Regions from separate parts of the Mesorhizobium sp. M0207 genome, predicted to be linked through region 3. Evidence: predicted binding sites of a transcription regulator. Region 3 holds the regulator's gene; each other region holds the start of a gene.
The links. Region 3 encodes LexA, which represses DNA repair genes until DNA is damaged. Its sites were predicted from a motif close to TGTTCNNNNTGTGTTCNG; they were not measured.
Positions count from the first base shown of each region.

Region 1 (8,168 bases), on a different contig from region 3:
GCAATCAGTACTACAGCCGCCAGCTCGGCCGTGCCGAGGGCGATACCATCATCCAGCAAGGCGCAGACGGCACCGGATCTGCTGTGCGCTGGAGCTTTTCGCGCATCACCGAAAATTCGTTCCGCTGGCTGGGCGAACGCTCACAGGACGACGGCGCCACCTGGCGTCTCGAAGTCGAGTTTCTGGCGCGCCGCACCGCCAGCCCCTGATCCGCACGGTTTCCACTGGCTCCGCTTTGCTCTACCAATCCCGTTATCCGGCTTTGCCGGCGGGGAGGGTCAGCATGCCGAGCTTCGACAGCCTGTTCAACGCCTTCGTCACCATACTGGTGACGATCGATCCGCCCGGCCTGGCGCCGCTCTTCCTCGCCGTTACCCGCGGCATGAACCGCGAGGAGCGCAACCAGGTCTCCGTGCGCGCCTCGGTCATCGCCTTCCTGGTAATGGCGTTGTTCGCAATCGCCGGCGCGTCGATCCTGTCAGTCTTCGGCATCACTCTGCCGGCCTTCCGCGTCGCCGGCGGCTTTCTGCTGTTCTTCATCGCCTTCGAAATGGTGTTCGAGCGCCGGCAGGACCGCAAGGAGAAGATCGGCGACGTCGCCATCACCAGGGACATGATCCACAACATCGCCGCCTTTCCGCTGGCGATCCCGCTTATTGCCGGTCCCGGCGCGATTTCGGCGACCGTCCTGCTCTCAAGCTCGTTTCAGGGTTTGGGCGCTCAGACAGCCCTTGTCGGCATCATCGCCATCTGCCTCGTCATCACCTACCTGGTGTTCGTGCTGTCAGAGCGCATCGACCGTATCCTCGGCCAAACCGGCCGTTCGATCCTGACAAGGCTGCTCGGCGTCATCCTGGCGGCGCTCGCCGTACAGTTCGTCGCCGACGGCATCAAGGCGCTGATGGCGACGTAGGGACAGCCCTACTTCGCTGTCGTTTCAATGACTTCGAAGTCGTGGGTAATCTCGGCAGTCTTGGCCATCATTGCCGAGGCCGAGCAGTATTTCTCGATCGAAAGCCCGATCGCCCGCTTTACCTTGTCGTGTGACAGCGCCCGGCCCTTGACGACAAAATGCATGTGAATGCGGGTGAACACCCTGGGATCGGCTTCTGCACGGTCGGCATCGAGTTCGACCACGCAATCTTCGACCGCCTCGCGCCCCTTTTCGAGGATATGGACCACGTCATAGGCCGAGCAGCCGCCAGTGCCGATCAGCACCAGTTCCATTGGGCTCGGCCCCGGCGTCTTGCCCTCCGGCCCTAACGCAGTGCCTAGCACCAGCTTGTGCCCATTGGCCGACTCGCCAACGAAAGTGCGCTCCTCGACCCATTTGATCCTTGCCTTCACCTGATACGTCCTTTCACCGCTCAAACGCACAACGTCCCGAAAATCCAAGACAGATTTTCGGGATGCCATTTCGTGACCAAGGTACCGGCGCTTTTCGCCGCAAGGGCAGTCCGCCCGAGAAATCAGAACGGGATTTCGTCGTCCAGCTCGCGCGACGAACCACCGCCGCCGCCCTTGTTGGCGCCACCGCGATTGAAACTTTCGCCCGGGCCGGACTGGCCGAAATCGGAACCGCGGCTCGCACCACCACCGGCATAGTTGCCGACCTGGCCGCCGCCCTCGCCCCGCGCATCGAGCATCTGCAGCTCGCCGCGGAATTTCTGCAACACGATTTCGGTCGTATAGCGGTCATTGCCGGTCTGGTCCTGCCATTTGCGCGTCTGCAGCTGGCCCTCGACATAGACCTTCATGCCCTTCTTCAGATACTGCTCGGCCACCTTGGCGATCTGGTCGTTGAAGATCACGACATTGTGCCACTCGGTCTTTTCCTTGCGCTCTCCGGACGTCTTGTCGCGCCAGCTTTCCGACGTCGCGATGCGGATGTTGACGACCGGGTCACCCGAATTCAGGCGGCGGATTTCAGGGTCCGCCCCGAGGTTGCCCACCAGAATGACCTTGTTGACGCTACCCGCCATGAGACTTCTCCGCGCTCATCCGAAACCGAATTTTTGTCGCCGCACCTTACAGGCTATGGACAATCCCTGCCTGCCGTCGCTGCCTTTTCCCACAAGGTTTTTGTTCTCTTTTCGTTCTATCGGAGAGGCCCTGCACTGTCAATAGTTGTCAGTAAGAAGTAGTGTCTTGGCGTCGAATTTCCACAGACCATGGGATCGAGGCGAACGCATGAAGATGGTTGCGCATAACGATCAGCCGCAAGAAGAGTGGCGGACGGGAGTAAAGACCCGCATGCATGTCTCTGCCCGCAACGGCGCAACTCAACTTTGCATGTTTGAACAATGGGTCGAACCCACCGTTGGCGCCCCGACACATTGGCACCCGGTCGAGGAAGTACTTACCGTCATCGCTGGCAGGGCCGAGATGTGGATCGACGAAGAGCATCTCGTCTTGACTGCCGGACAGTCGCTTGTTGTCGCCGCGTACAGGCAACATGGCTTCCGAAACGTCGGCTCCGAATTGCTTCATATTCATGCTGTGCTCGCGTCACCAGTTTTCGAGGCGACGTTCAACGGATCCCCCGACATGGTGAGACGCTGGCTTCCAGCGAGTTTGTAAAACCTCGCCTGTCTTAAAAAATACCGCCTGTCTTAAAAAACACGGCTTGCCAAACCGATAAGTATTGACTTATGCTTTCGGCATGATCGAAGCAGACATTTTTCGGGCACTAGCGGATCCAACGCGTCGCGCCGTCTATGAGCGGCTCGCCGACGGCGAGATGACGGTGTCGGAACTGCGCACTGGCATACCGGTATCGCAGCCGGCGGTATCGCAACATCTCGCAGTGCTGCGCGGCGCCGGCCTCGTGGTCGAGCGCCGGGCCGGTCGCAACGCCTATTACCGCGTCGATCCGAAGGGGCTTGCGCCACTGCTCGGCTGGATCGAACGCTACCGTGCGTTCTGGCCAGAGCGCATCGAAAGGCTCAAGACGGTTTTGAAGGACATGGACCAATGACCAACCGAGGCAAAGAACGCGCCGAAATGGCCGCAGACAAGATCGAGTTCGAGTGCGAGCTGCCCGAACCGCCGGAACAGGTGTGGCGGGCGCTGACGGTGCCGGACCTGCTCGCGGCCTGGATGATGCCGAACGACATCAAGCCCGAAATCGGCAACCGCTTTGCCTTTAAAGCGCCGAATGCGCCGATCGAGTGCGAAATCCTCGACGCGGATCCCGGACGGCTGCTGCGCTATTCCTGGCGGGAGCGGCCGGCGCCCGGCGATACGCAGGTGCCGCCCGGCAATCCCCTGGACAGCGCAATGAACGACAGCCCAGTGGACAGCATCGTCACCTTTACGCTCGACCGCACCGTTTCCGGCGGCACGCATCTGCGCATCGTCCATGATGGTTTTGCTCGGGCAGCAGTGCCGGAGATCGCGATGGCAGGCGCCGGTTGCCGGCTTTCCTTTGACGCGCACACTCCCAGGCACAAGCAGATCGCCGCAAACACCCCGCGCCTCTTCCTGCGCGCGGCCTGAACGACAACAGTCAACGGAGACAACCGATGAGCGGCCTTGCCAATCTGGTGCCGATGGTGATCGAGCAGTCGAGCCGCGGCGAACGTGCCTTCGACATATTTTCGCGGCTGCTGCGCGAGCGCATCGTCTTCATCAACGGCCCGATCGATGACGGCACCTCAGCGCTGGTCTGCGCCCAGCTTCTGTCGTTGGAATCCGACAATCCCGACAAGGAGGTCTCGCTCTACATCAACTCGCCGGGCGGCGTGGTGACCAGCGGTTTCGCGATCTACGATACGATGCAGTATATCAGTTGCCCGGTCTCCACGGTTTGTATGGGCTTCGCCGCCTCGATGGCCTCGTTCCTTTTGATGGCCGGCACACCGGGGCGGCGCATCGCGCTACCCAACACCAGCATCGTGCTGCATCAGCCTCTCGGCGGTTTCCAGGGCCAGGCCTCCGATATCCAGCGCCATGCCGAGGGCATCCTTCGCACCAAGCGGCGCATGACCGATCTTTACGCCCGCCATTGCGGCCGCACCTACGAAGAAGTGGAACGCACGCTCGACCGCGACTTTTTCATGACCGCGCAGGAGGCCAAGGATTGGGGCCTCGTCGACCATGTTTTCGACACTCGCAAGCAGGCCGCATGAACGAGCCGGGCCGGCGGACGGAACTGAGGCGATTGAGCGCCCGCAATTTCAGCGCCATCGGTCTGGTCTTGCCGCTATCGCGGCACTATAGTCCGGCGATGACCGCCAGCCGCTCATCCAGCCTGTTATGCCTTGCCATCGCTACCGTTGCCGGCACGAACATGCTGGTGGGTATGGCACTTGCCCAAGATAATTCGACGTCTTCGCAAAAGCGCGCTCTGCCCGGTGTGACCAGCGATTATCGCATCGCCGAGCCAGCGCCGCGGCCTGAGCCTGACGATATGGCTCTAGGCAGCGGCAACGGCACCTTCAAGATTGGCGATACCGACGTTCGGATTTCCGGTAGCATCACCATTGATGTCGCTACCGGCGGGATCAGGCCCTCCAGCCGCTAAGTTCGCCTGGTGTGAACCACAAATATTGCGCTTCAAACGAACAGCCCCGCCATTGCTTTGCAACTGACGGGGCTTTCTTGGATCTGAAATCCAAATTGCCGGGAGTGTACTGCCGGCTTTTTATTTCGGATGCTTCGCGGCGTTCAGCCGACGATCCGACTAGCAGTCTCTGATTGTTGTGGGGATCGGCAGGTCAACGTGGGCAGGTAGCGCTAAACGCCTGACCTGGCTACTTATACCTGCCGCGGCTCCAGCGACACGTGGAGCCTCAAGGAACAATCCGGTGGAGTCATGCCTCTGCTCTCCTTCTGTTCGTTGCGACTGTCGTCGAAGCGCTCATCGCATAACCCGCGGCGTCTCGCAGGCTAGCCCCAGGCCGCGAGGCCATCGAAAGACGGCCGGCTTCGTTGACAATTGGATTCTGCCCCCATGACGCGGGGACGTCAACCTTGAATAGCCGGGTTGCCGAAAAATGTGATCGCGAGACGCTTTGTGAAGCCGGCCTCACGGGCAGCTTTTGTCAGGAGCGTGTTCGGCCTTTGTTCTTTCCGCTTGCCCGTTCGCGCGAAAGGCGGTTAAACGCTTTGGTCGAGAGTTGTGGCGTCTCTCGAAAAGGCGGCGAAATTACCTACATAGGGGGTGGTCGGGAAAACCCGCCCATCCCACGAATTCCAGATTCTGAGGCGGCGACCGGCGATGGCCGACCATAAATATCTCTCCATTCGCGGGGCACGCGAACACAATCTGAAGAATGTCGATCTCGACCTGCCGCGTGACAGCCTGATCGTCATGACCGGCCTGTCGGGGTCGGGCAAGTCGTCGCTTGCCTTCGACACCATCTACGCCGAGGGCCAGCGCCGCTATGTCGAGAGCCTTTCGGCCTATGCACGGCAATTCCTCGAAATGATGCAGAAGCCGGACGTCGACCAGATCGACGGCCTGTCGCCGGCCATCTCCATCGAGCAGAAGACCACCTCGAAGAACCCTCGTTCGACGGTCGGCACCGTCACCGAGATCTACGATTATATGCGGCTTTTGTTCGCCCGCGTCGGTGTACCCTATTCGCCGGCCACCGGCCTGCCGATCGAGAGCCAGACGGTCTCGCAGATGGTCGACCGGGTGCTTGCGGTCGAGGAAGGCACCCGGCTGTTCATTCTGGCGCCGATGGTGCGCGGCCGCAAAGGCGAGTACCGCAAGGAACTGCTGGAGCTGCAGAAGAAGGGTTTTCAGCGCGTCAAGGTCGATGGCGTCTTCTATGAGATCGCAGACGTGCCGGCGCTGGACAAGAAGTACAAGCACGACATCGACGTCGTCGTCGACCGCATCGTCGTGCGCGGCGATCTGGCGACGCGGCTCGCCGATTCCATCGAGACCGCGCTGAAGCTGGCCGACGGGCTGGCGGTGGCGGAATTTGCCGACAAGCCGCTCGACGCCAGCCAGACCGGCGAGGATTCGGTCAACAAATCGAAGAACGAGACGCATGAACGCATGCTGTTCTCGGAAAAGTTCGCCTGCCCGGTGTCCGGCTTCACCATTCCCGAGATCGAGCCCAGGCTGTTCTCCTTCAACAATCCGTTCGGCGCCTGCCCGACCTGCGACGGGCTCGGCAGCCAACGCGCCATCGACGCCAGCCTGGTCGTGCCCGACGAGAATGTCTCGCTGCGCGCCGGCGCCGTCAGCCCGTGGGCGAAGTCGACCTCGCCCTATTATGCGCAGACGCTGGAAGCGCTGGGCATTGCCTATGGCTTCAAGCTCGGCGACAAGTTCAAGGATTTGAGCGAGGAGGCAAGGCAAACCGTCCTGCACGGCACCGGCGAGCGCGAAATCACCTTCCATTATGATGACGGTCTGCGCTCCTACAAAACGACGAAAACCTTCGAGGGCGTCGTCCCCAATCTCGAGCGCCGCTGGAAGGAAACCGAATCCGCCTGGATGCGCGAGGAGATCGAGCGCTTCATGTCGGCCACGCCCTGCCCGGCCTGCCGCGGCTATCGGCTGAAGCCCGAGGCGCTCGCGGTCAAGATCGCCGGCAAGCACATTGGCGAGGTCACCGAGCTGTCGATCCGCAAGGCCGACCAGTGGTTCACCGACCTGCCTGCATCGCTCAACGACAAGCAGAATGAGATCGCGGTGCGCGTGCTCAAGGAAATCCGCGAGCGGCTGCGCTTCCTCAACGATGTCGGTCTCGACTATCTGACGCTGTCGCGCAACTCCGGCACGTTGTCGGGCGGTGAGAGCCAGCGCATCCGTCTTGCCTCGCAGATCGGCTCCGGCCTGACCGGCGTACTTTACGTGCTGGACGAGCCGTCGATCGGTCTGCACCAGCGCGACAACGCCCGCCTGCTCGACACGCTGAAGCATCTGCGCGACATCGGCAACACGGTCATCGTCGTCGAGCATGACGAGGACGCCATCCTGCATGCCGACTACGTCGTCGATATCGGCCCGGCGGCCGGCATCCATGGCGGCCACATCATCGCCCAGGGCACGCCGCAGCAGATCATGGCGACGCCCGCTTCGATCACCGGTAAATATCTGTCGGGCGAGCTCGAAGTGGCGACGCCGGCAGCGCGGCGAGAGGCCAAGAAGAACCGCCGGCTGAAGGTCGTCGGCGCGCGCGGCAACAATCTGAAGAACGTCACCGCCGAAATCCCGCTCGGCACGTTTACCGCCGTCACCGGCGTATCCGGCGGCGGCAAGTCGACCTTCCTGATCGAGACCCTGTTCAAGGCGGCGTCGCGCCGCATCATGGGCTCGCGCGAGCATCCGGCCGAGCACGACCGCATCGAGGGGTTGGAATTCCTCGACAAGGTCATCGACATCGACCAGTCGCCGATCGGGCGCACCCCGCGCTCCAACCCCGCCACCTACACCGGCGCCTTCACGCCGATCCGCGACTGGTTCGCCGGCTTGCCGGAGGCGAAGGCGCGCGGCTACCAGCCGGGCCGCTTCTCGTTCAACGTCAAGGGCGGCCGCTGCGAAGCCTGCCAGGGCGATGGCGTCATCAAGATCGAGATGCACTTCCTGCCCGATGTCTACGTCACCTGCGACGTTTGCCACGGCAAGCGTTACAATCGCGAGACGCTCGACGTCCTGTTCAAGGGCAAATCGATCGCCGACGTTCTCGACATGACGGTCGAAGAAGGCGTCGATTTCTTCGCCGCCGTGCCCGGCGTGCGCGACAAGCTGGAGACGCTGAAACGGGTCGGCCTCGGCTACATCCATGTTGGCCAGCAGGCAACGACTTTGTCGGGCGGCGAGGCGCAGCGCATCAAGCTCGCCAAGGAACTATCACGCAAGGCGACCGGCAAGACGCTCTACATCCTCGACGAGCCAACCACCGGCCTGCATTTCCACGATGTAGCCAAGCTGCTTGAAGTGCTGCACGAGCTGGTCGACCAGGGCAACACGGTGGTCGTCATCGAGCACAATCTCGAGGTGATCAAGACGGCTGACTGGGTACTCGATCTTGGCCCCGAAGGTGGTGACGGCGGCGGCGAGCTGGTAGCGTCCGGCACGCCTGAGGAAATCGTTCGCGAAAAACGCAGCTATACCGGGCAGTTCCTGAGGGAATTGCTGGAGCGGCGCCCCGGAGGCAAGCGCGAAGCGGCGGAGTGATGGTAAAGAACGGTCTCATCACGGT
Region 1 is NZ_JAMYSQ010000012.1:105,588-113,755, reverse strand. It holds gene NKJ15_RS17720 (hypothetical protein) at 1-209, shown strand, start outside; gene NKJ15_RS17715 (MarC family protein) at 284-913, shown strand; gene NKJ15_RS17710 (OsmC family protein) at 922-1,347, opposite strand; gene NKJ15_RS17705 (single-stranded DNA-binding protein) at 1,470-1,982, opposite strand; gene NKJ15_RS17700 (cupin domain-containing protein) at 2,191-2,580, shown strand; gene NKJ15_RS17695 (ArsR/SmtB family transcription factor) at 2,663-2,977, shown strand; gene NKJ15_RS17690 (SRPBCC family protein) at 2,974-3,498, shown strand; gene NKJ15_RS17685 (ATP-dependent Clp protease proteolytic subunit) at 3,525-4,130, shown strand; gene NKJ15_RS17680 (hypothetical protein) at 4,127-4,525, shown strand; gene uvrA (excinuclease ABC subunit UvrA) at 5,222-8,143, shown strand; gene NKJ15_RS17670 (DUF302 domain-containing protein) at 8,143-8,168, shown strand, end outside.
Region 1: a site for LexA is predicted at 5,055-5,072, ahead of uvrA (excinuclease ABC subunit UvrA). Genes of this name have one in related genera too.

Region 2 (8,168 bases), on a different contig from region 3:
GATGCTGATCATCCAGTCGCTGCTTGGCCTCGTCCCGGCGCTTTACGAATGGCGCAACCCGCCGCTTGAACTCTGGCCGTGGATCCTGCTCATCGCCTTCACCGGCATGTCGTCGCATTTCTGCATGGCCCGCGCACTTGTCTATGCCGATGCGACGGTCATCTCGCCAATGGACTTTTTGCGCGTGCCGCTGTCGGCGGTGATCGGATGGCTGCTCTATCACGAGCAGATCGACGCCTTCACCGCCGGTGGCGCCCTGCTGATCCTGCTCGGCAATCTGCTCAATCTGCAGCGGAGAGCACCGCAACCGGCGGAGATCGCCGCTTCATAAGCGTGCGCTAACTCTTAGACCAGTTCCACCTCGACCACGCCCGGCACCGCCCGCATCGCCGACGCGATCTGCGGCGAAACGCGGTAGCGGTTGGGCAACTCGATCTCGACCTCGCCCTCGCCGCCTTCCTTGATGACGATGATGCTCACCTGACTGTCGCCACGCTGGCCAAGCTGCGATTGGATTGTCGATGCCGGTGCGTCATTTCTGACGAAGATGCGCAACGCTTTCTGGATACGGCTTGCCTCTTCCTCCAACGACTGCACGGTCTGGATGCGCAGATTGACGCCTTCAGGCCTGTCCTCGGCCGAAACGGTGATCACCACCGAGCGGCCGGGTTCGAGCAGGTCGCGGTATTGCGCCAGCCCCTCGGAAAACAGCACCGCTTCATACTGGCCGGAGGTGTCGGAGAACTGCACGACGCCCATCTTGTTGCCGGTGCGCGTCTTGCGCTCCTGCTTGGTGGTCACCGTGCCGGCGAGCCGGCCGGCGGCAGCACCGCGTTTGACGGCGGCCGAAAACTCGCCCCAGGTCTGCACCCGCATTTTCTGCAGCGCCGCCTTGTATTCGTCGAGCGGATGCGCCGAGAGATAGAACCCGACCACCTGGAATTCACGGTGCAGGCGGTCGGCGGCGAGCCAGGGATCGGTCGCCGGCAAGTTGAGCGCCTGCGACTGTGCGCCGAGCGAGGCGCCAAAGATGTCATGCTGGCCGGTGACGGCATTCTGCTGCGCCAGCGACGCCAGCCCCATCATCCGCTCGACGCCGGCCATCATCGCCGCGCGGTCATGACCGAAGCAGTCGAGCGCGCCGGCCATGATCAGGCTTTCGAAGACGCGCTTGCCGACGATCTTCGGATCGACCCTTTCACAGAAATCGGCGAGGCTCTTGAAGGGTTTTTCGCCGCGCGTGGCGACGATGTGCTCGACCGCCGCATCGCCGACGCCCTTGAGCGCGGCCAGCGAATAGAAGATGCGGTTCTCGCCGACCTCGAAATCCCGGAACGACGTCATGACCGACGGCGCCACCACCTCGATGCCGAGGCGCAGCGCATCCTGGCGGAAATCGGCGAGCTTGTCCGTATTGCCCATGTCGAGCGTCATCGATGCCGCCAGGAATTCGACGGGGTAATGCGCCTTCAGATAGGCGGTCTGGTAGGAGACGACGGCATAGGCGGCGGCATGCGATTTGTTGAAACCGTAGTCGGCAAACTTTGCCAGCAGGTCGAAGATGAAGTCGGCTTGCGGCTTGCCGACGCCGCGCTCGACCGCGCCCGAAACAAAGCGCTCGCGCTGCTTGTCCATCTCGGCGCGGATCTTCTTGCCCATGGCGCGGCGCAGCAGATCGGCTTCGCCCAGCGAATAGCCGGAGAGCTCCTGCGCGATCTGCATCACCTGTTCCTGGTAGACGATGACGCCTTGCGTCTCCTTGACGAGATGGTCGATCTTCGGGTGGATCGACGCCATCTCCTCCTCGCCGTGCTTTCTGGCGTTGTAGGTCGGTATGTTCTCCATCGGCCCCGGCCGGTAGAGCGCGACCAGCGCGATAATGTCCTCGATACAGTCGGGCCGCATGCCGATCAGCGCCTTGCGCATGCCGGCACTTTCCACCTGGAACACGCCGACCACCTCGCCGCGCGACAGCATGGCGTAGGTTTCGGGGTCGTCGAGCGGAATGTGGGCAAGATCGATCTCGATGCCGCGGCGGCGGATCAGCTTGACGGCCCTGTCCAGCACCGTCAGCGTCTTCAGGCCAAGGAAGTCGAATTTCACCAGCCCGGCCTGCTCGACATATTTCATGTTGAACTGCGTGACCGGCATGTCCGAGCGCGGATCGCGGTACATCGGCACCAGCTCCGACAGCGGCCGGTCGCCGATGACGATGCCGGCGGCGTGCGTCGAGGCGTGCCGATAAAGACCTTCCAGTTTCTGCGCCGTATCGAGCAGCGTCTGCACGATCGGCTCACGCTCCGCCTCTTCGGCAAAGCGCGGCTCGTTGGCGATGGCGTCGGCGAGCTTGACCGGATTGGCCGGGTTCGACGGCACCATCTTGCTCAGCTTGTCGACCTGCCCGTAAGGCATCTGCAGCACGCGGCCGACGTCGCGCAGCACCGCGCGCGCCTGCAACGTGCCGAAGGTGATGATCTGGCCAACCTGGTCGCGGCCGTATTTCTGCTGGACGTAGCGGATGACTTCCTCGCGCCGGTCCTGGCAGAAGTCGATGTCGAAGTCGGGCATAGACACGCGGTCGGGATTGAGGAAGCGCTCGAACAGCAGCGAAAAACGCAGTGGATCGATGTCGGTGATGGTCGTGGCATAGGCGACCAGCGAGCCGGCGCCCGAACCGCGGCCCGGGCCGACCGGAATGCCTTGTGCCTTGGCCCATTTGATGAAGTCGGCAACGATCAGGAAATAGCCCGGATATTTCATCTTCTCGATGACGCCGAGCTCGAAATCCAGCCTTTCGCGATATTGCTCGACGGTATAGCCGGGCGTCGGCCCGTGCGCCGCCAGCCGCGCCTCCAGCCCTTCATGCGCCTGCCTGGCAAGCTCCTGCGCCTCCGCCTTGACCGCAGCATCGGCGTCGGCGACATCGCGGCCGGCAAAGCGCGGCAGAATCGGATTGCGGGTCTTCGGGTAATACGAGCAGCGCAGCGCGATCTCGACGGTGTTGTCGATTGCTTCCGGCAGGTCAGCGAACAGCCTCGCCATATCGGCCTGGCTTCTCAGGAAGTGGTCGGGCGAAAGGCGGCGGCGATTGTCGGCCGCAACCACGGAACCTTCGGCGATGGCGATCAGGGCGTCATGCGCCTCATAGTCTTCACGAGAGAAGAAAAACGCCTCGTTGGTGGCAACCAGCGGCAGATCGTGGCGGTAGGCGAGGTCGACCGACGACTGCTCGATGGCGCGGTCGTAGCCGGAGACCCGCTCAAGCTCGACATAGAGCCGGTCGCCGAACAGGCTCTTGAGCGCCGAGAGCCGGGTCTCGGCGAGTTCGCGGCGATCCTGTTTCAAGGCAGTGCCGATCGGACCGCCCGGTCCGCCCGTAAGGCAGATCAATCCGTCGGTGTGGCCCTGCAGCATCTCGCTCGTCAGATGCACCGCTTCGCCGGGCGGTGTCTCGAGATAGACGCGGCTGACCAGCCTGACCAGATTGCCGTAGCCGGCCTCGGTTGCGGCGATCAGGACGACCGGCCGCATCTCCGGTCCTTGCCGCCTGCGGTCGCGCTGGCTGTCGCTCGCCTCGCCGGAAAAGGCGAGGTCGATCTGGCAGCCGATGATCGGCTGGATGCCGTCCTTTACCGCCTTCTGGGCGAATTCCAGCGCGCCGAACAGATTGTTGGTGTCGGTGACGGCGATTGCCGGGCATTCGTCCTGCACCGCATGGCCGACGATCTTGCCGAGCTGCAAGGCACCTTCGAGCAGCGAATAGGCCGAATGCACGCGCAGATGAATGAATCGACGCGCCGCCGCCTCCGCCCGCGACGCCTTTGCATAGGCCTCGCGCAGCAAGGGATCGCGTGGAAGTCTTTCATCCGCCATGGTTTTTTCGCGCCGCCTGAAGGGACTCAGTCGATGAAGTTGTATTGTCGAGCGCCGGGTAGCACGAGTCCAGCGCTAGTGATTAGAGCTTTGGAGGTTTAGAGCAACCGCCGAAGCTGCCAATTTCCCCCTTGTGGGGGAGATGTCCGGCAGGACAGAGAGGGGCGCTGTCCCGCCAACCTCAGGCTACAAACAAAACCCGCCTCGGCGGGCGGGTCGTTGGAGCCAATTAGCACCATAGCCAAATTAATAGCATAGCTGCCGGCACAAAGCAAGAACAAAATACGGCGCGACGGGGAAAAATTCGAGTTGTCCGTCTCCCGAGAGCGTATCCAGAGGATTGCAAGGTCGCGTTCCTTCGCGCCCCCCTCTGTCCTGCCGGACATCTCCCCCTCTAGTGGGGAGATTAGCCATCATCTCGGCTTTCGCCAATTTCCAACTTTGCAGGAGCGAGCTAGGCCCCGAAGCTGCCAATCTCCCCACTTTAGGGACACTTGAGGGGGAGATATCCGGCAGGACAGAGGCGCGCGCTGTCCCGCCAACTTCAGACAGAGCGTCGAGGGCGGGTACGGCCTCATGCGAATTCCATGATCACCGCATCGACGGCAAGGCTGTCGCCTGGCCTGGCGTTGAGCTTCGAGACGATGAGGTCGCGCTCGGCGCGCAGCACGTTTTCCATCTTCATCGCCTCGACCACGGCCAGCGTCTCGCCGGCCTTGACCTCCTGCCCCTCGGCAACGGCAATCGACACGACGAGGCCGGGCATCGGGCATAGCAGCATCTTCGAGGTATCCGGCGCCACTTTTTCCGGCATCAGCCTTTCGAGTTCGGCGGTGCGCGGCAGCATGGCGCGGGCTGTCACCGAGATGCCTTTCCAGGCGATGCGGAACCCGTTCAGCACCGGCCTGACTTGCGCCGCGACCTTGCGGCCGCCGACCGTGCCGCGCCAGATGAGATCGCCCGGCCGCCAGTCGGATGCCACCGTCAGCGGTTTGCCGCCGTCGATTGTGAGGTCGAGCTCCATCGGAATGGAAATCATGCCTTCGACGATGGCAACCGAAAGATAATCCCGGCCGATCTTCACCACCCAATCGCGTTTCAAGGCGCCCGAATGCGGCGCCAGCCGCCCGCCCAGCCGGTCGAGCCGGTCGCGGCGCAGCAGTTCGACTGCGGTGGCGATCGCGGCCAGCACCGCGTTTTCTTCGTTGTTCGGCACAATGGGCGCGAAGCCGTCGGGATATTCCTCGGCGATGAACGCCGTCGATAGCCGCCCTTCCCGCCAGCGCGGATGCTGCATCAGCGCCGCCAGGAACGGTATGTTGTGCTCGATGCCGTCGACGACGAAACTGTCCAGCGCTTCCGACATCGCGTCTATCGCCGCCAGCCGTGTCGGCGCCCAGGTGCACAGCTTGGCGACCATCGGGTCGTAGAACATCGAGATTTCCGAGCCTTCGGTAACGCCGGTATCGTTGCGGATAACGACCTCGCCGAATTTTCCCTCTTCCGGCGGCCGGTATTTCGTCAGCCTGCCGATCGACGGCAGAAAGTTGCGATACGGGTCTTCGGCATAGAGGCGGCTTTCCACCGCCCAGCCGTTCAGCTTGACGTCGCTCTGCTTGATGGCGAGCTTTTCGCCGGCTGCCACGCGGATCATCTGCTCGACCAGGTCGATGCCGGTGACGAGTTCCGTCACCGGATGCTCGACCTGCAGCCGCGTGTTCATTTCTAGGAAATAGAAGTTCTTGTCGCTGTCGACGATGAACTCGACCGTGCCGGCGCTCTGGTAGTCGACGGCCTTGGCCAGCGCCACCGACTGCTCGCCCATGGCTTTGCGGGTCTTGGCGTCGAGGAAGGGGGACGGCGCCTCCTCCACGACTTTCTGGTTGCGGCGCTGGATCGAGCATTCGCGCTCGCCGAGATAGAGCGTGTTGCCATGCGCGTCGGCGAGCACCTGGATTTCGATATGGCGCGGATCGACGATGAATTTTTCGATGAAGACGCGGTCATCGCCGAACGAGCTTTTCGCCTCCGACCGCGCCCGGTCGAAGCCGTCGCGCACCTCTGCCTTGCTCCAGGCGATGCGCATGCCCTTGCCGCCGCCGCCGGCTGAAGCCTTGATCATCACGGGATAGCCGATTTCGCCGGCTATTCTTTCGGCATGGGCGGCGTTTTCGACGACGCCGAGCCAGCCGGGCACCGTCGACACCTTGGCCGCATTGGCGAACTTCTTCGATTCGATCTTGTCGCCCATCGCCTTGATGGCCTTGGGCTTCGGGCCGATGAAGACGATGCCTTCCTGCTCCAGCGCTTCGCAGAAGGATGCCCGCTCGGACAGGAAACCGTAGCCGGGATGCACGGCCTCTGCTCCTGTGGCCTTGCAGGCGGCGATGATCTTTTCCGCGACCAGATAACTTTGCGCAGCCGGCGAAGGCCCGATATGCACCGCCTCGTCGGCCATTTCGACATGCACGGCGTCGCGGTCGGCGTCGGAATGGACCGCGACGGTGGCGATGCCCATCTTGCGCGCCGTCTTGATCACGCGGCAGGCGATCTCGCCACGGTTGGCGACCAGGATCTTTGTGAACATGCAGGCCTCGTCCCTCGGCTGCCCTTCTTTTACGGACCTCCCGTTTTATGGGCTTCAGGGGGCCGGTCAAGGCAAAGTCGGAGCCTATCCCGCATGCAAACGGCGGGCGCTGACGAAAATCCGGGGTCAGAACGTCGCTTCGTGCATAGCGCAGAGCTGAATGGTAAGTTAAATCTAACCTGGATTGCAGACTGCCTTGGGAGGATTGCCTGATGAAAACGCGCGCCGCTGTCGCCGTTGCCGCCGGAAAGCCGCTGCAGATCATGGAGGTCGACCTCGAAGGTCCCCGCGATGGCGAGGTGCTGGTCGAGATCAAGGCAACCGGCATCTGCCACACCGACGAGTTCACGCTGTCGGGCGCCGACCCGGAAGGCCTGTTTCCGGCGATCCTCGGCCATGAGGGCGCCGGCATCGTCGTCGACGTCGGCAAGGGCGTCACCTCGGTCAGGAAGGGCGACCATGTCATCCCGCTCTATACGCCGGAATGCCGGCAGTGCCCGTCCTGCCTGTCGCGCAAGACCAATCTGTGCACCGCCATCCGCGCCACGCAGGGACAGGGTTTGATGCCGGACGGCACCTCGCGCTTCTCGATCGGCAAGGACAAGCTGTTCCACTACATGGGCTGCTCGACCTTCTCCAATTTCACCGTGCTGCCCGAGATCGCGGTGGCCAAGGTCAATGCCGACGCCCCGTTCGACAAGATCTGCTACATCGGCTGCGGCGTCACCACCGGCATCGGTGCTGTGATCAACACGGCCAAGGTCGAGCAAGGCGCGACCGCGGTCGTCTTCGGCCTCGGCGGCATCGGCCTCAACGTCATCCAGGGCCTGCGCCTTGCCGGCGCCGACATGATCATCGGCGTCGACCTGAACAACGACAAGAAGGAATGGGGCGAGAAATTCGGCATGACGCATTTCGTCAATCCGAAGGAGATCGACGGCGATGTCGTGGCTCATCTCGTCAACATGACCAAGCGCGGCGCCGACCAGATCGGCGGCGCCGACTACACGTTCGACTGCACCGGCAACACCAAAGTCATGCGGCAGGCGCTGGAAGCGTCGCATCGCGGCTGGGGCAAGTCGGTCATCATCGGCGTTGCCGGCGCCGGCCAGGAGATCTCGACGCGGCCGTTCCAGCTGGTCACCGGCCGCACCTGGATGGGCACCGCCTTCGGCGGCGCGCGCGGCCGCACCGACGTGCCGAAGATCGTCGACTGGTACATGGCCGGCAAGATCGAGATCGATCCGATGATCACCCACACGCTGAAGCTCGAGGACATCAACAAGGGCTTTGACCTGATGCATGAAGGCAAGTCGATCAGGAGCGTGGTAGTCTATTGAAGGAGGTACTGATCCGGGTTCGGATCCGATATCCGAATTTCAGCGAGTCGCTCAGTATGCAGAGCTGGCAATTCGGCGAACATCTTTGGGTAGCGCTTAGGAATAACAACCGCGTTCGCATCGACCTCGATGAGATCGACCGCGGCAGAGAAGAAATATCGTTTCTCGTGCGCGATACATATCTGAGTAAGGCGCTCAAGGTGGTAGAGCGCGTCAAGCAAGAACACCGTATGGAGAATGAAGCGGTAATCGAAACGGAACCAGCATAGAACCAAGGGAGGAGACAAAAATGCCGGAAAAACTGCATCCTAAAATCGACAATGGACTGCCACGGGAAAAGGCCGACTTTGCCGGCGGCACGCTGGTCT
Region 2 is NZ_JAMYSQ010000012.1:133-8,300, reverse strand. It holds gene NKJ15_RS17220 (DMT family transporter) at 1-331, shown strand, start outside; gene dnaE (DNA polymerase III subunit alpha) at 346-3,873, opposite strand; gene NKJ15_RS17210 (acetyl-CoA carboxylase biotin carboxylase subunit) at 4,448-6,460, opposite strand; gene NKJ15_RS17205 (S-(hydroxymethyl)glutathione dehydrogenase/class III alcohol dehydrogenase) at 6,673-7,800, shown strand; gene NKJ15_RS17200 (hypothetical protein) at 7,797-8,069, shown strand; partial or broken gene NKJ15_RS17195 (S-(hydroxymethyl)glutathione synthase) at 8,090-8,168, shown strand, end outside.
Region 2: a site for LexA is predicted at 4,136-4,153, ahead of dnaE (DNA polymerase III subunit alpha). Genes of this name have one in related genera too.

Region 3 (8,168 bases):
ATCCATCGCCGACCATATCCGCAGCCGCATCGGCGGTGCCGAGGGCGAGATTGCTGCTGCGCTGATCGTCGGCGTGCGCGCCGGCATTCCCGAGGAGATCAACGAAGCGATGCGGCGCACCGGCATCTACCACATCATCTCCATCTCGGGGCTGCATATGGCGTTGGTCGCCGGCACCATCATGGCGCTGCTCCGGGGTGCCTTCGCGCTGTTTCCCGATTTCTCATCGCGACGGCCGGTCAAGAAATATGCCGCGGCCGCCGCGCTTTTTTCGATTGCGGCCTACCTCGTCTTTTCCGGCATTGTCGTGGCGGCCGAACGCAGCTTCATCATGCTGGCGGTGATGCTTATCGCCGTGCTGTTCGACCGGGCCGCGCTCACCATGCGCAACCTGGCGATCTCGGCCATCGCGGTCATCCTGGTGTCGCCGCACGAGGTGGTCGGTCCGAGTTTCCAGATGTCCTTCGCCGCGACGGCGGCCCTTGTCGGCGCCTATGCAGGCTGGTCCGATTACCGCGCCGGCAGGGCCACCACGCCGCCGCCGCGGCAGTCGCCGCTACGCTTTGCCACTCGAAAGGTCCTGCTGGGCATGTGCGGTCTGGCGATGACCTCGATCATTGCAGGGAGCGCCACGGCGCTTTTCGCCATATGGCATTTCCAGCGCGTGGCGCCGCTCAGCCTGTTCGCCAATCTGGCCATCATGCCCATCGTCTCACTGGTCGTCATGCCCTTCGCCGTTCTCAGCGCGCTGGCGATGCCGTTCGGTGCGGATGGCCCTTTTCTCTATGTCATGGGCAAGGGGCTGACGGCGATGATCGCCCTGTCCGGGTGGATCTCGGAGCGCTCGCCGATCGATGCGGTCGGACTGATTTCGCTGAGATCCGTCCTTCTGGTGACGATCGCCCTCGTCATTGCCAGCATGGCGACGACGTGGTTGCGGCTGGCGGCACTTCCTTTTGCGCTCGCCGGCTTGCTGACGACAACGCAGACACGCATACCCGACGTATTGGTCTCGGAGGACGCACGGCTGGTCGCGCTGCCGATCGGCAGCGGTGAACTCGCGGTCAACCGGGCACGCCCGAATGAGTTCACCATCGACAACTGGAAACGCGCGCTCACATCAGAGGCTATCGTCGCGCCGGAAACACCTGGAAAGAACGACCCGCAATTCGACATTGCCGATCCGGCCGACCTACCGCCGGGCATGCCGTTCATTTGCACGGACGGCCTCTGCCTTGCCAGGCATCCATCCGGCGCGATCATCGCGCAAGCCAAGGACCGCGATACTGCGCGGCCAGCCTGCGCCTTTGCCAGCTTGATCGTCATCGACGACGCCACCGCCCATAACCCCTGCTACTACGACCGGCTGGTCCTCGTCGTCACCAAACGGCAACTGGCGCGCGCGGGAAGTGCCGCCGTCTATTTCGATCCACAAGCGGCAACACGCGCCGAGATCCGCTTCGCCGTCGAAAAATCATACCGGCCCTGGCACGTGCAGCGGAAATTTTCACGCGCGGCACGGGGCCTGCCGCCATACCGCCGGGCCGACAACCCCAAAGCCGGCGCCAAGGACGGAGCTCAGTAGCGGCGGATCAGTCCGACGAGCTTGCCCTGCACCTTGACCCTGTCTGGTCCGAAGATGCGCGTCTCGTAGGCCGGATTGGCGGCTTCCAGGGCGATCGAGGCGCCCTTGCGGCGGAACCGCTTCAGCGTCGCTTCCTCCTCGTCGACCAGTGCCACCACGATCTCACCGGGGCTCGCCGTATCGGCATTGCGGATGATCACCGTGTCGCCGTCGAAAATGCCGGCCTCGATCATCGAATCGCCTTTGACCTCGAGCGCATAATGCTCGCCGCCCATGATCATATCCGGCGGCACCGAAATCGAATGCGTCTGGTGCTGGATGGCGTCGATCGGCACACCGGCAGCGATGCGGCCCATCACCGGGATCGAAACGGCGGCGACGACATCGTCGTCATTTCCGGCTGCGGGCACGCGCGACGATGTCGGCTTGCCTTGCCGAGGGGCGCCTTGCCCAAGACTACCCTGGATGACACTCGGCGAGAACTTGCGTGCCGCATTGAGGCCGGGGGCGATCGAGTCAGGCAGGCGTAGCACTTCCAGCGCACGGGCCCGGTTGGGCAAACGGCGAATGAAGCCGCGCTCCTCCAGCGCCGTAATCAGCCGGTGGATTCCGGATTTGGAAGCCAGGTCGAGCGCTTCCTTCATCTCGTCGAATGAAGGCGGGATACCGCTTTCCTTCAACCTTTCGTGGATGAACATAAGCAGTTCGTGTTGTTTGCGTGTCAGCATAGCGACCCCCAACAGAATCAGAAAAACAAACCCAGAACAAACACTATCTGTTCCAGTTGTGTTCCGCAACTGTTTAAAGTTTAATGAATGCGTTAAGGCTCGGGAAACAAACGACGTCCCCTACCGGCGTACCGCATTTTCACCGCCGCAAGCCTCATCGCCTTGATTCTGCTTTCGTTTGCGCCCTTCTGGCCTCCTAGAAGGCGGCACTGGCATCGGCCGTCGGTCGGCAAAAGGCACGGAATTGAACCCGTATCGACTGTGCGGTTTGGTCAATGCACCGTGAACGAAACGAACTCAAAACGCCAACCTCGGGTTAAGTCCCGGTTTCCACCGCCTGGTCAGGCTGCTTCTCGCCGGTGGAGCCTTGCTGCGCGCAACCAAGTAATGGAAGAACAGTCGATGCGTGTCCGGCGTTGCGTTGGATCTTGGGGGAGCAGACAAATCATGACAGGAATTCCCGATCTCGTGGCCATAAAGGCGATGGATGCCGCGGATCCGCTGCGCGCGATGCGCGACCGCTTTGTGTTGCCGCAAGGAGTGATCTATCTCGACGGCAATTCGCTAGGAGCTGCTTCACGTGCCGCTTTCGATGAACTGCACAAGGCCGCGACCGAAGAATGGTCGCATGATCTCATCCGCGCATGGAACACGGCCGGCTGGTTCAACATGCCGCTTGAACTTGGCGACCAGCTCGGGCGCCTGATCGGGGCCGCGGCCGGCCAGACAGTGGTCTGCGACACGACATCGGTCAATATCTACAAGCTGCTGCACGCCGCCATGGCCATGCGACCGGAGCGGCAGGTCATCGTCGCCGAGGGCGATAGTTTTCCGACGGACCTCTACATGGCCGAGGGTGTGGTTTCGACGCGAAAAGATACGCTGCTGCGCCTCTCGGGAGTCGACGCGCCGACCATCGAAGAGCTGATCGACGAACGCACCGCTGTGGTGCTGGTCAACCACGTCAACTATAAGTCGGGCGAACTGCGCGACATGCCGGCGCTGACGCGCAGGGCTCAGGAAGCCGGGGCGATGATCGTCTGGGATCTCTGCCACACCGCCGGCGCGATGCCAGTCGAACTCGACAAGGCAAACGCCGATTTTGCCGTTGGCTGCACCTACAAATATCTGAATGGCGGCCCGGGCGCGCCTGCCTTCATCTATGCGGCTGAGCGGCATCTTTCCGACATCCAGCAGCCGCTCACCGGCTGGTGGGGCCATGCACGGCCCTTCGCCTTCGAGCCAGGCTATGCGGCCGGCACCGGCATCCGCCGGTTTCTGTGCGGCACACAGCCGGTCCTGTCGATGCGCACGCTGAAGGGCGCGCTCGACATCTGGAACGATGTCGACATGACGGCGGTGCGCAAGAAGAGCATCGCGCTGGCGGATCTGTTCATCGAGCTTGTCGAGGCAAAGTGCGGCACTTACGGGCTCACGCTCGAAAGCACGCGCGATGGGGAAAAACGCGGCAGCCAGATTTCATTCATGCATGAGCATGGCTACCAGGTCATGCGCGCGCTGATCGAACGAGGCGTGATCGGCGATTTTCGCGCGCCATCGACCATGCGCTTCGGCTTCACCCCGCTCTATGTCGGCTATGCCGATGTCTGGCAGGCCGTCAAAGTGCTTGAGGACATCCTGCACACCGGTGCGTGGAAGGATGCGCGCTTCGCCATCAAAGCAGCTGTCACTTGAGATTGATGCGAGAGCTGGAATCGTGAGGCTGGCGACGACGCGCCGCGCGATGCTTACGGCTACGCTGCAAGGCCATATGCCAGGGAGGGCGCAGGGTGTTCGAACGTCACATTGCCGATTGGGACAACGCCTATGCCAACGGCGCCAACATAGCCGGCAGCGATCGCTGGCCGGCGGCCTGGATCGAGCCCGCGCGGGTTTTCCGCGACGTGCTTTCGACCGAGGGCAGGGCGCGGCTCGACATGGCCTATGGCGACAATCCACGCAACCGGCTCGATCTTTTCCTGCCGGCCATCAAGCCTAAGGGACTCGTGGTGTTCGTTCATGGCGGCTACTGGATGGAATTCGACAAGAATTTCTGGTCGCATCTTGCCGCTGGCCCTGTTGATCGCGGCTATGCGGTGGCGATGCCGTCCTACACGCTCTGTCCGCAGATACGCATTGGCGGCATCGTCAAGGAGGTCGGCGCGGCGATCGGCAAGGCGGCGGCGATGGTTGCAGGGCCGCTGATGCTGACCGGGCATTCGGCCGGCGGCCATCTTGTTAGCCGGATGGTTACGGCGACGACGCCGCTGGCGACCGAAGTGGTCCGGCGCGTTCGTCATGTGGTGTCGATCTCGGGGGTGCACGATTTGCGCCCGATCATGCGCACCGGCATGAACGAGACGCTGGCGATCGATGAGGCCGAGGCGCAGGCCGAAAGTCCGGTGCTGCTGCGCCCGATGGACAAGGCCCGCCTGACCTGCTGGGCCGGCGGCGGCGAGCGCGCCGAATTCCTGCGTCAGAGCGCGTTGCTGGCCAACATCTGGATCGGCCTGGGTTCCGCGACCAGCTCGGTGGTCGAACCTGACCGGCATCATTTCAACATCATCGACGGTTTGGCCGATCCAGACCATCCGCTGACCCGGACCTTGATTTCGGAGTGAGGCAGGTTCAGCGTAGCATCAGCACGTCGCAGGGGGAGCCCGCCGCCGCGGCAGGCGCGAACGGCGCGCGAACGATCAGCCCGTTGGCATCGGCCAGCATTTTCAGCATCGAGGAGTCCTGGATGCCGAACGGCGTCGCCACGGGCGTACCGGCGTCATCTATGACAACAGCCCGCACATAATCTTGCCTGAGATCATTGGCCGGCATGGCGGCACCGAGCCGTGCCCGACGTATATCCTGCTGAAAGGCGCGGCCGCCGAGCCGCGCCAGCAGCGGCTTCAGGAAGAGCTGAGTGCAGACCAGGCTTGCCACCGGATTGCCGGGCAGGCCGATGCAGCGAATGTCTCCCAGCCGCCCGAACATCAGTGGCTTGCCCGGCCGCATGGCGATCTTCCAGAAATCGAGCGTCATGCCTTGCCCGGTCAGCACCTCATGGACGAAGTCGTGGTCACCGACCGAGGCACCGCCCAGCGTGACGATGACGTTCGCGCCAGCCTTCACGGCCTTTTCAACCAGCGCAGCGATCGCCTCCCTGCGGTCCGGCGCGATGCCAAGGTCGAGCGCGCGCGCACCGACCGACTGTGCGGCAGCGGCGACACCATAGGCGTTGGAGGAGATGATCTGGTCGGGGCCAAGATCGCTGCCCGGCGGCAGTAATTCGTCGCCGGTGGCGATGATGGCCACCAGCGGCCGTTTGACCACGCGCACCTCGGGGTGATTGGCCGATGCCGCCAGCGACAAGGCCGCCGGGTCGAGCAGGCGGCCTTTGGGCAGCAGGACATCGCCCTTGGCGAAATCGAGCCCGAGGCGGCGGATGTTGCGCCCCTGCACCGTCCGTTCCGTCACTTCGACGCTGCCGCCACCGAGATCGCGGACGTTCTCCTGGATGACGATAGTGTCGGCGCCTTCGGGAAGCGGCGCGCCGGTAAAGATGCGCACGGCCTGCCGCTGCTGCACCGTTCCGGCAAAGCCGCGTCCGGCCGGCGCCATGCCGACCACCGAAAGCCTTGCCGGTACGGACGCGATATCGGCCGCCCGCACGGCATAGCCGTCCATGGCGGAGGCGTTGAACGGCGGCTGGGTGCGGAGCGCCACAACCGGCTCCGTCAGCACGCGGTCGGCGGCATCCAGCAGTGCGACGCGTTCGCCCGGCAGCGCTGCTGCGCCGTCCAGCAGGCGCTCGAGCGCCTCGGCAACTGGGACCAGCACCATTATCGGCCTGCCTCGGTGGCCCCGTCTCCGGTGATCTTGTAGTCGCCGGATTTGCCGCCGGTCTTTTCAACCAGCCTTATGCCGGAGATGACCATGGCGCGGTCGACCGCCTTGGCCATGTCGTAGATGGTCAGGCAAGCGACCGAGACGGCACTCAGAGCCTCCATCTCAACGCCGGTCTTGCCGGTGACGCGGGTCAATGCTGTCACCTTCAGGCCGGGCAGCGCGGCGTCCGCCTCGATATCGACAGATATCCTGGTCAGCAGCAGCGGATGGCAAAGCGGGATCAGTTCATGCGTCTTCTTGGCCGCCATGATGCCGGCAATGCGCGCGGTGCCCAGCACGTCGCCCTTCTTGGCGTCGCCGGCGAGGATCATGTCCAGCGTCTCGGGCCGCATCGCGACAAAGCCTTCTGCGACTGCCGTGCGCACCGTCACAGCCTTGTCGCCGACATCGACCATGTTGGCTTCGCCCTGCGCGCCAAGATGGGTGAGGGTGGCCGCCATCCTCAAACGGCCTCTGCCGGCGCCTTGCCCGTCAACAGCAGGCGCGTTGCCGCGGCCACGTCCTGCTGGCGCATCAGGCTCTCGCCGACCAGGAAAGTCGCAATTCCGCTCTGCTCCAGCCGGCGGCAATCGTCGTGCGAAAAGATACCGCTCTCGCTGACCAGATGGCGGTCGGCCGGCACCATCGCTGCCAGCCGCTCCGAGGTCTGCAGGCTGGTTTCGAAGGTCCGGAGATTGCGGTTGTTGATACCGATCAGTCGCGACGACAGCTGCAGGGCGCGTTCCATTTCAGCCTCGTCATGCACTTCGACTAGCGCGTCCATGCCGAGCCCGAACGCTGTCGCTTCGAGTTCTCTTGCCAACGCGTCGTCGACGCTGGCCATGATGATCAGGATGGCATCGGCGCCCCATGCCCTGGCCTCGTAGACCTGATAGGGGTCGAACAGGAAATCCTTGCGCAGGGCAGGCAGCTCGACGGCAGCGCGCGCAGTGGTGAGGAATTCGGGCGCGCCTTGGAAGGAGGGTGCGTCGGTCAGCACCGAAAGGCAGGCGGCACCGCCCTTCGCATAGGCCCTGGCCAGCGCCGGTGGATCGAAATCGGCGCGGATCAGGCCTTTGGATGGGCTAGCCTTCTTGATTTCGGCAATCAGCGCGAACCTGCCGGATTTGCGCTTTGCTTCAAGGGCGGAAAGAAAGCCGCGCGGCGCGTCGGCATCCGTCGCCCGTGCCTTGATCTCAGCCAGCGGCACGCGCGCCTTGGCCGCCGTGATCTCGTCGCGCTTGTAAGCCTCGATCTTGCGCAGGATGTCGGACATGGTTTTTAACCGTTCGAAATCTCGATCAGCCTGTCGAGCACTTTCAGCGCGCGGCCGCTGTCGATGGCCTGCGCCGCCGTTACCATGCCGTCGGCGAGGGTCGTCGCTGTGCCGGCCACCACCAGCCCGGCGCCGGCATTCATCAGCACCGTATCGCGAAAGGCGCCGGCGGCGCCGCCCAGCATGTCGCGCAGTGCCTGGGCGTTGTGGGCGGCGTCGCCGCCGCGCAACTCGTCCTTGGTGTGCCGCTTCAGTCCGACGGCTTCCGGGGTCAGCGTAAAGCTGCGGATCTCGCCGCCGGCCAATTCGGCGACAAGTGTCTCGCCGGTGGTGGTGATCTCGTCATAGCCGTCGCCATGGACGATCCAGGCATGGTCGGCACCAAGTTCCTTCAACGTTTCTGCCACCGGCATGATCCATTCGGGCAGGAACACGCCGACCATCTGCCGTCTGACACTCGCCGGATTGGAAAGCGGCCCCAGCAGGTTGAAGATGGTGCGGGTTCCGAGCTCGACCCGGGTCGGGCCGACATGCTTCATCGCCGGGTGATGCGCCGGCGCGAACATGAAGCCAACGCCGGCCTCGTGGATGCAGCGGCCGATCGTCTCCGGAGGGATGTCGATCTTGACGCCCAATGCGATCAGCACATCGGCGGCGCCGGTCAGCGAGGACAGTCCGCGATTGCCGTGCTTGGCGACGG
Region 3 is NZ_JAMYSQ010000007.1:185,135-193,302, reverse strand. It holds gene NKJ15_RS13325 (ComEC/Rec2 family competence protein) at 1-1,585, shown strand, start outside; gene lexA (transcriptional repressor LexA) at 1,579-2,313, opposite strand; gene kynU (kynureninase) at 2,761-4,008, shown strand; gene NKJ15_RS13310 (hormone-sensitive lipase) at 4,104-4,934, shown strand; gene NKJ15_RS13305 (molybdopterin molybdotransferase MoeA) at 4,942-6,147, opposite strand; gene moaC (cyclic pyranopterin monophosphate synthase MoaC) at 6,147-6,653, opposite strand; gene trpC (indole-3-glycerol phosphate synthase TrpC) at 6,656-7,468, opposite strand; gene trpD (anthranilate phosphoribosyltransferase) at 7,474-8,168, opposite strand, start outside.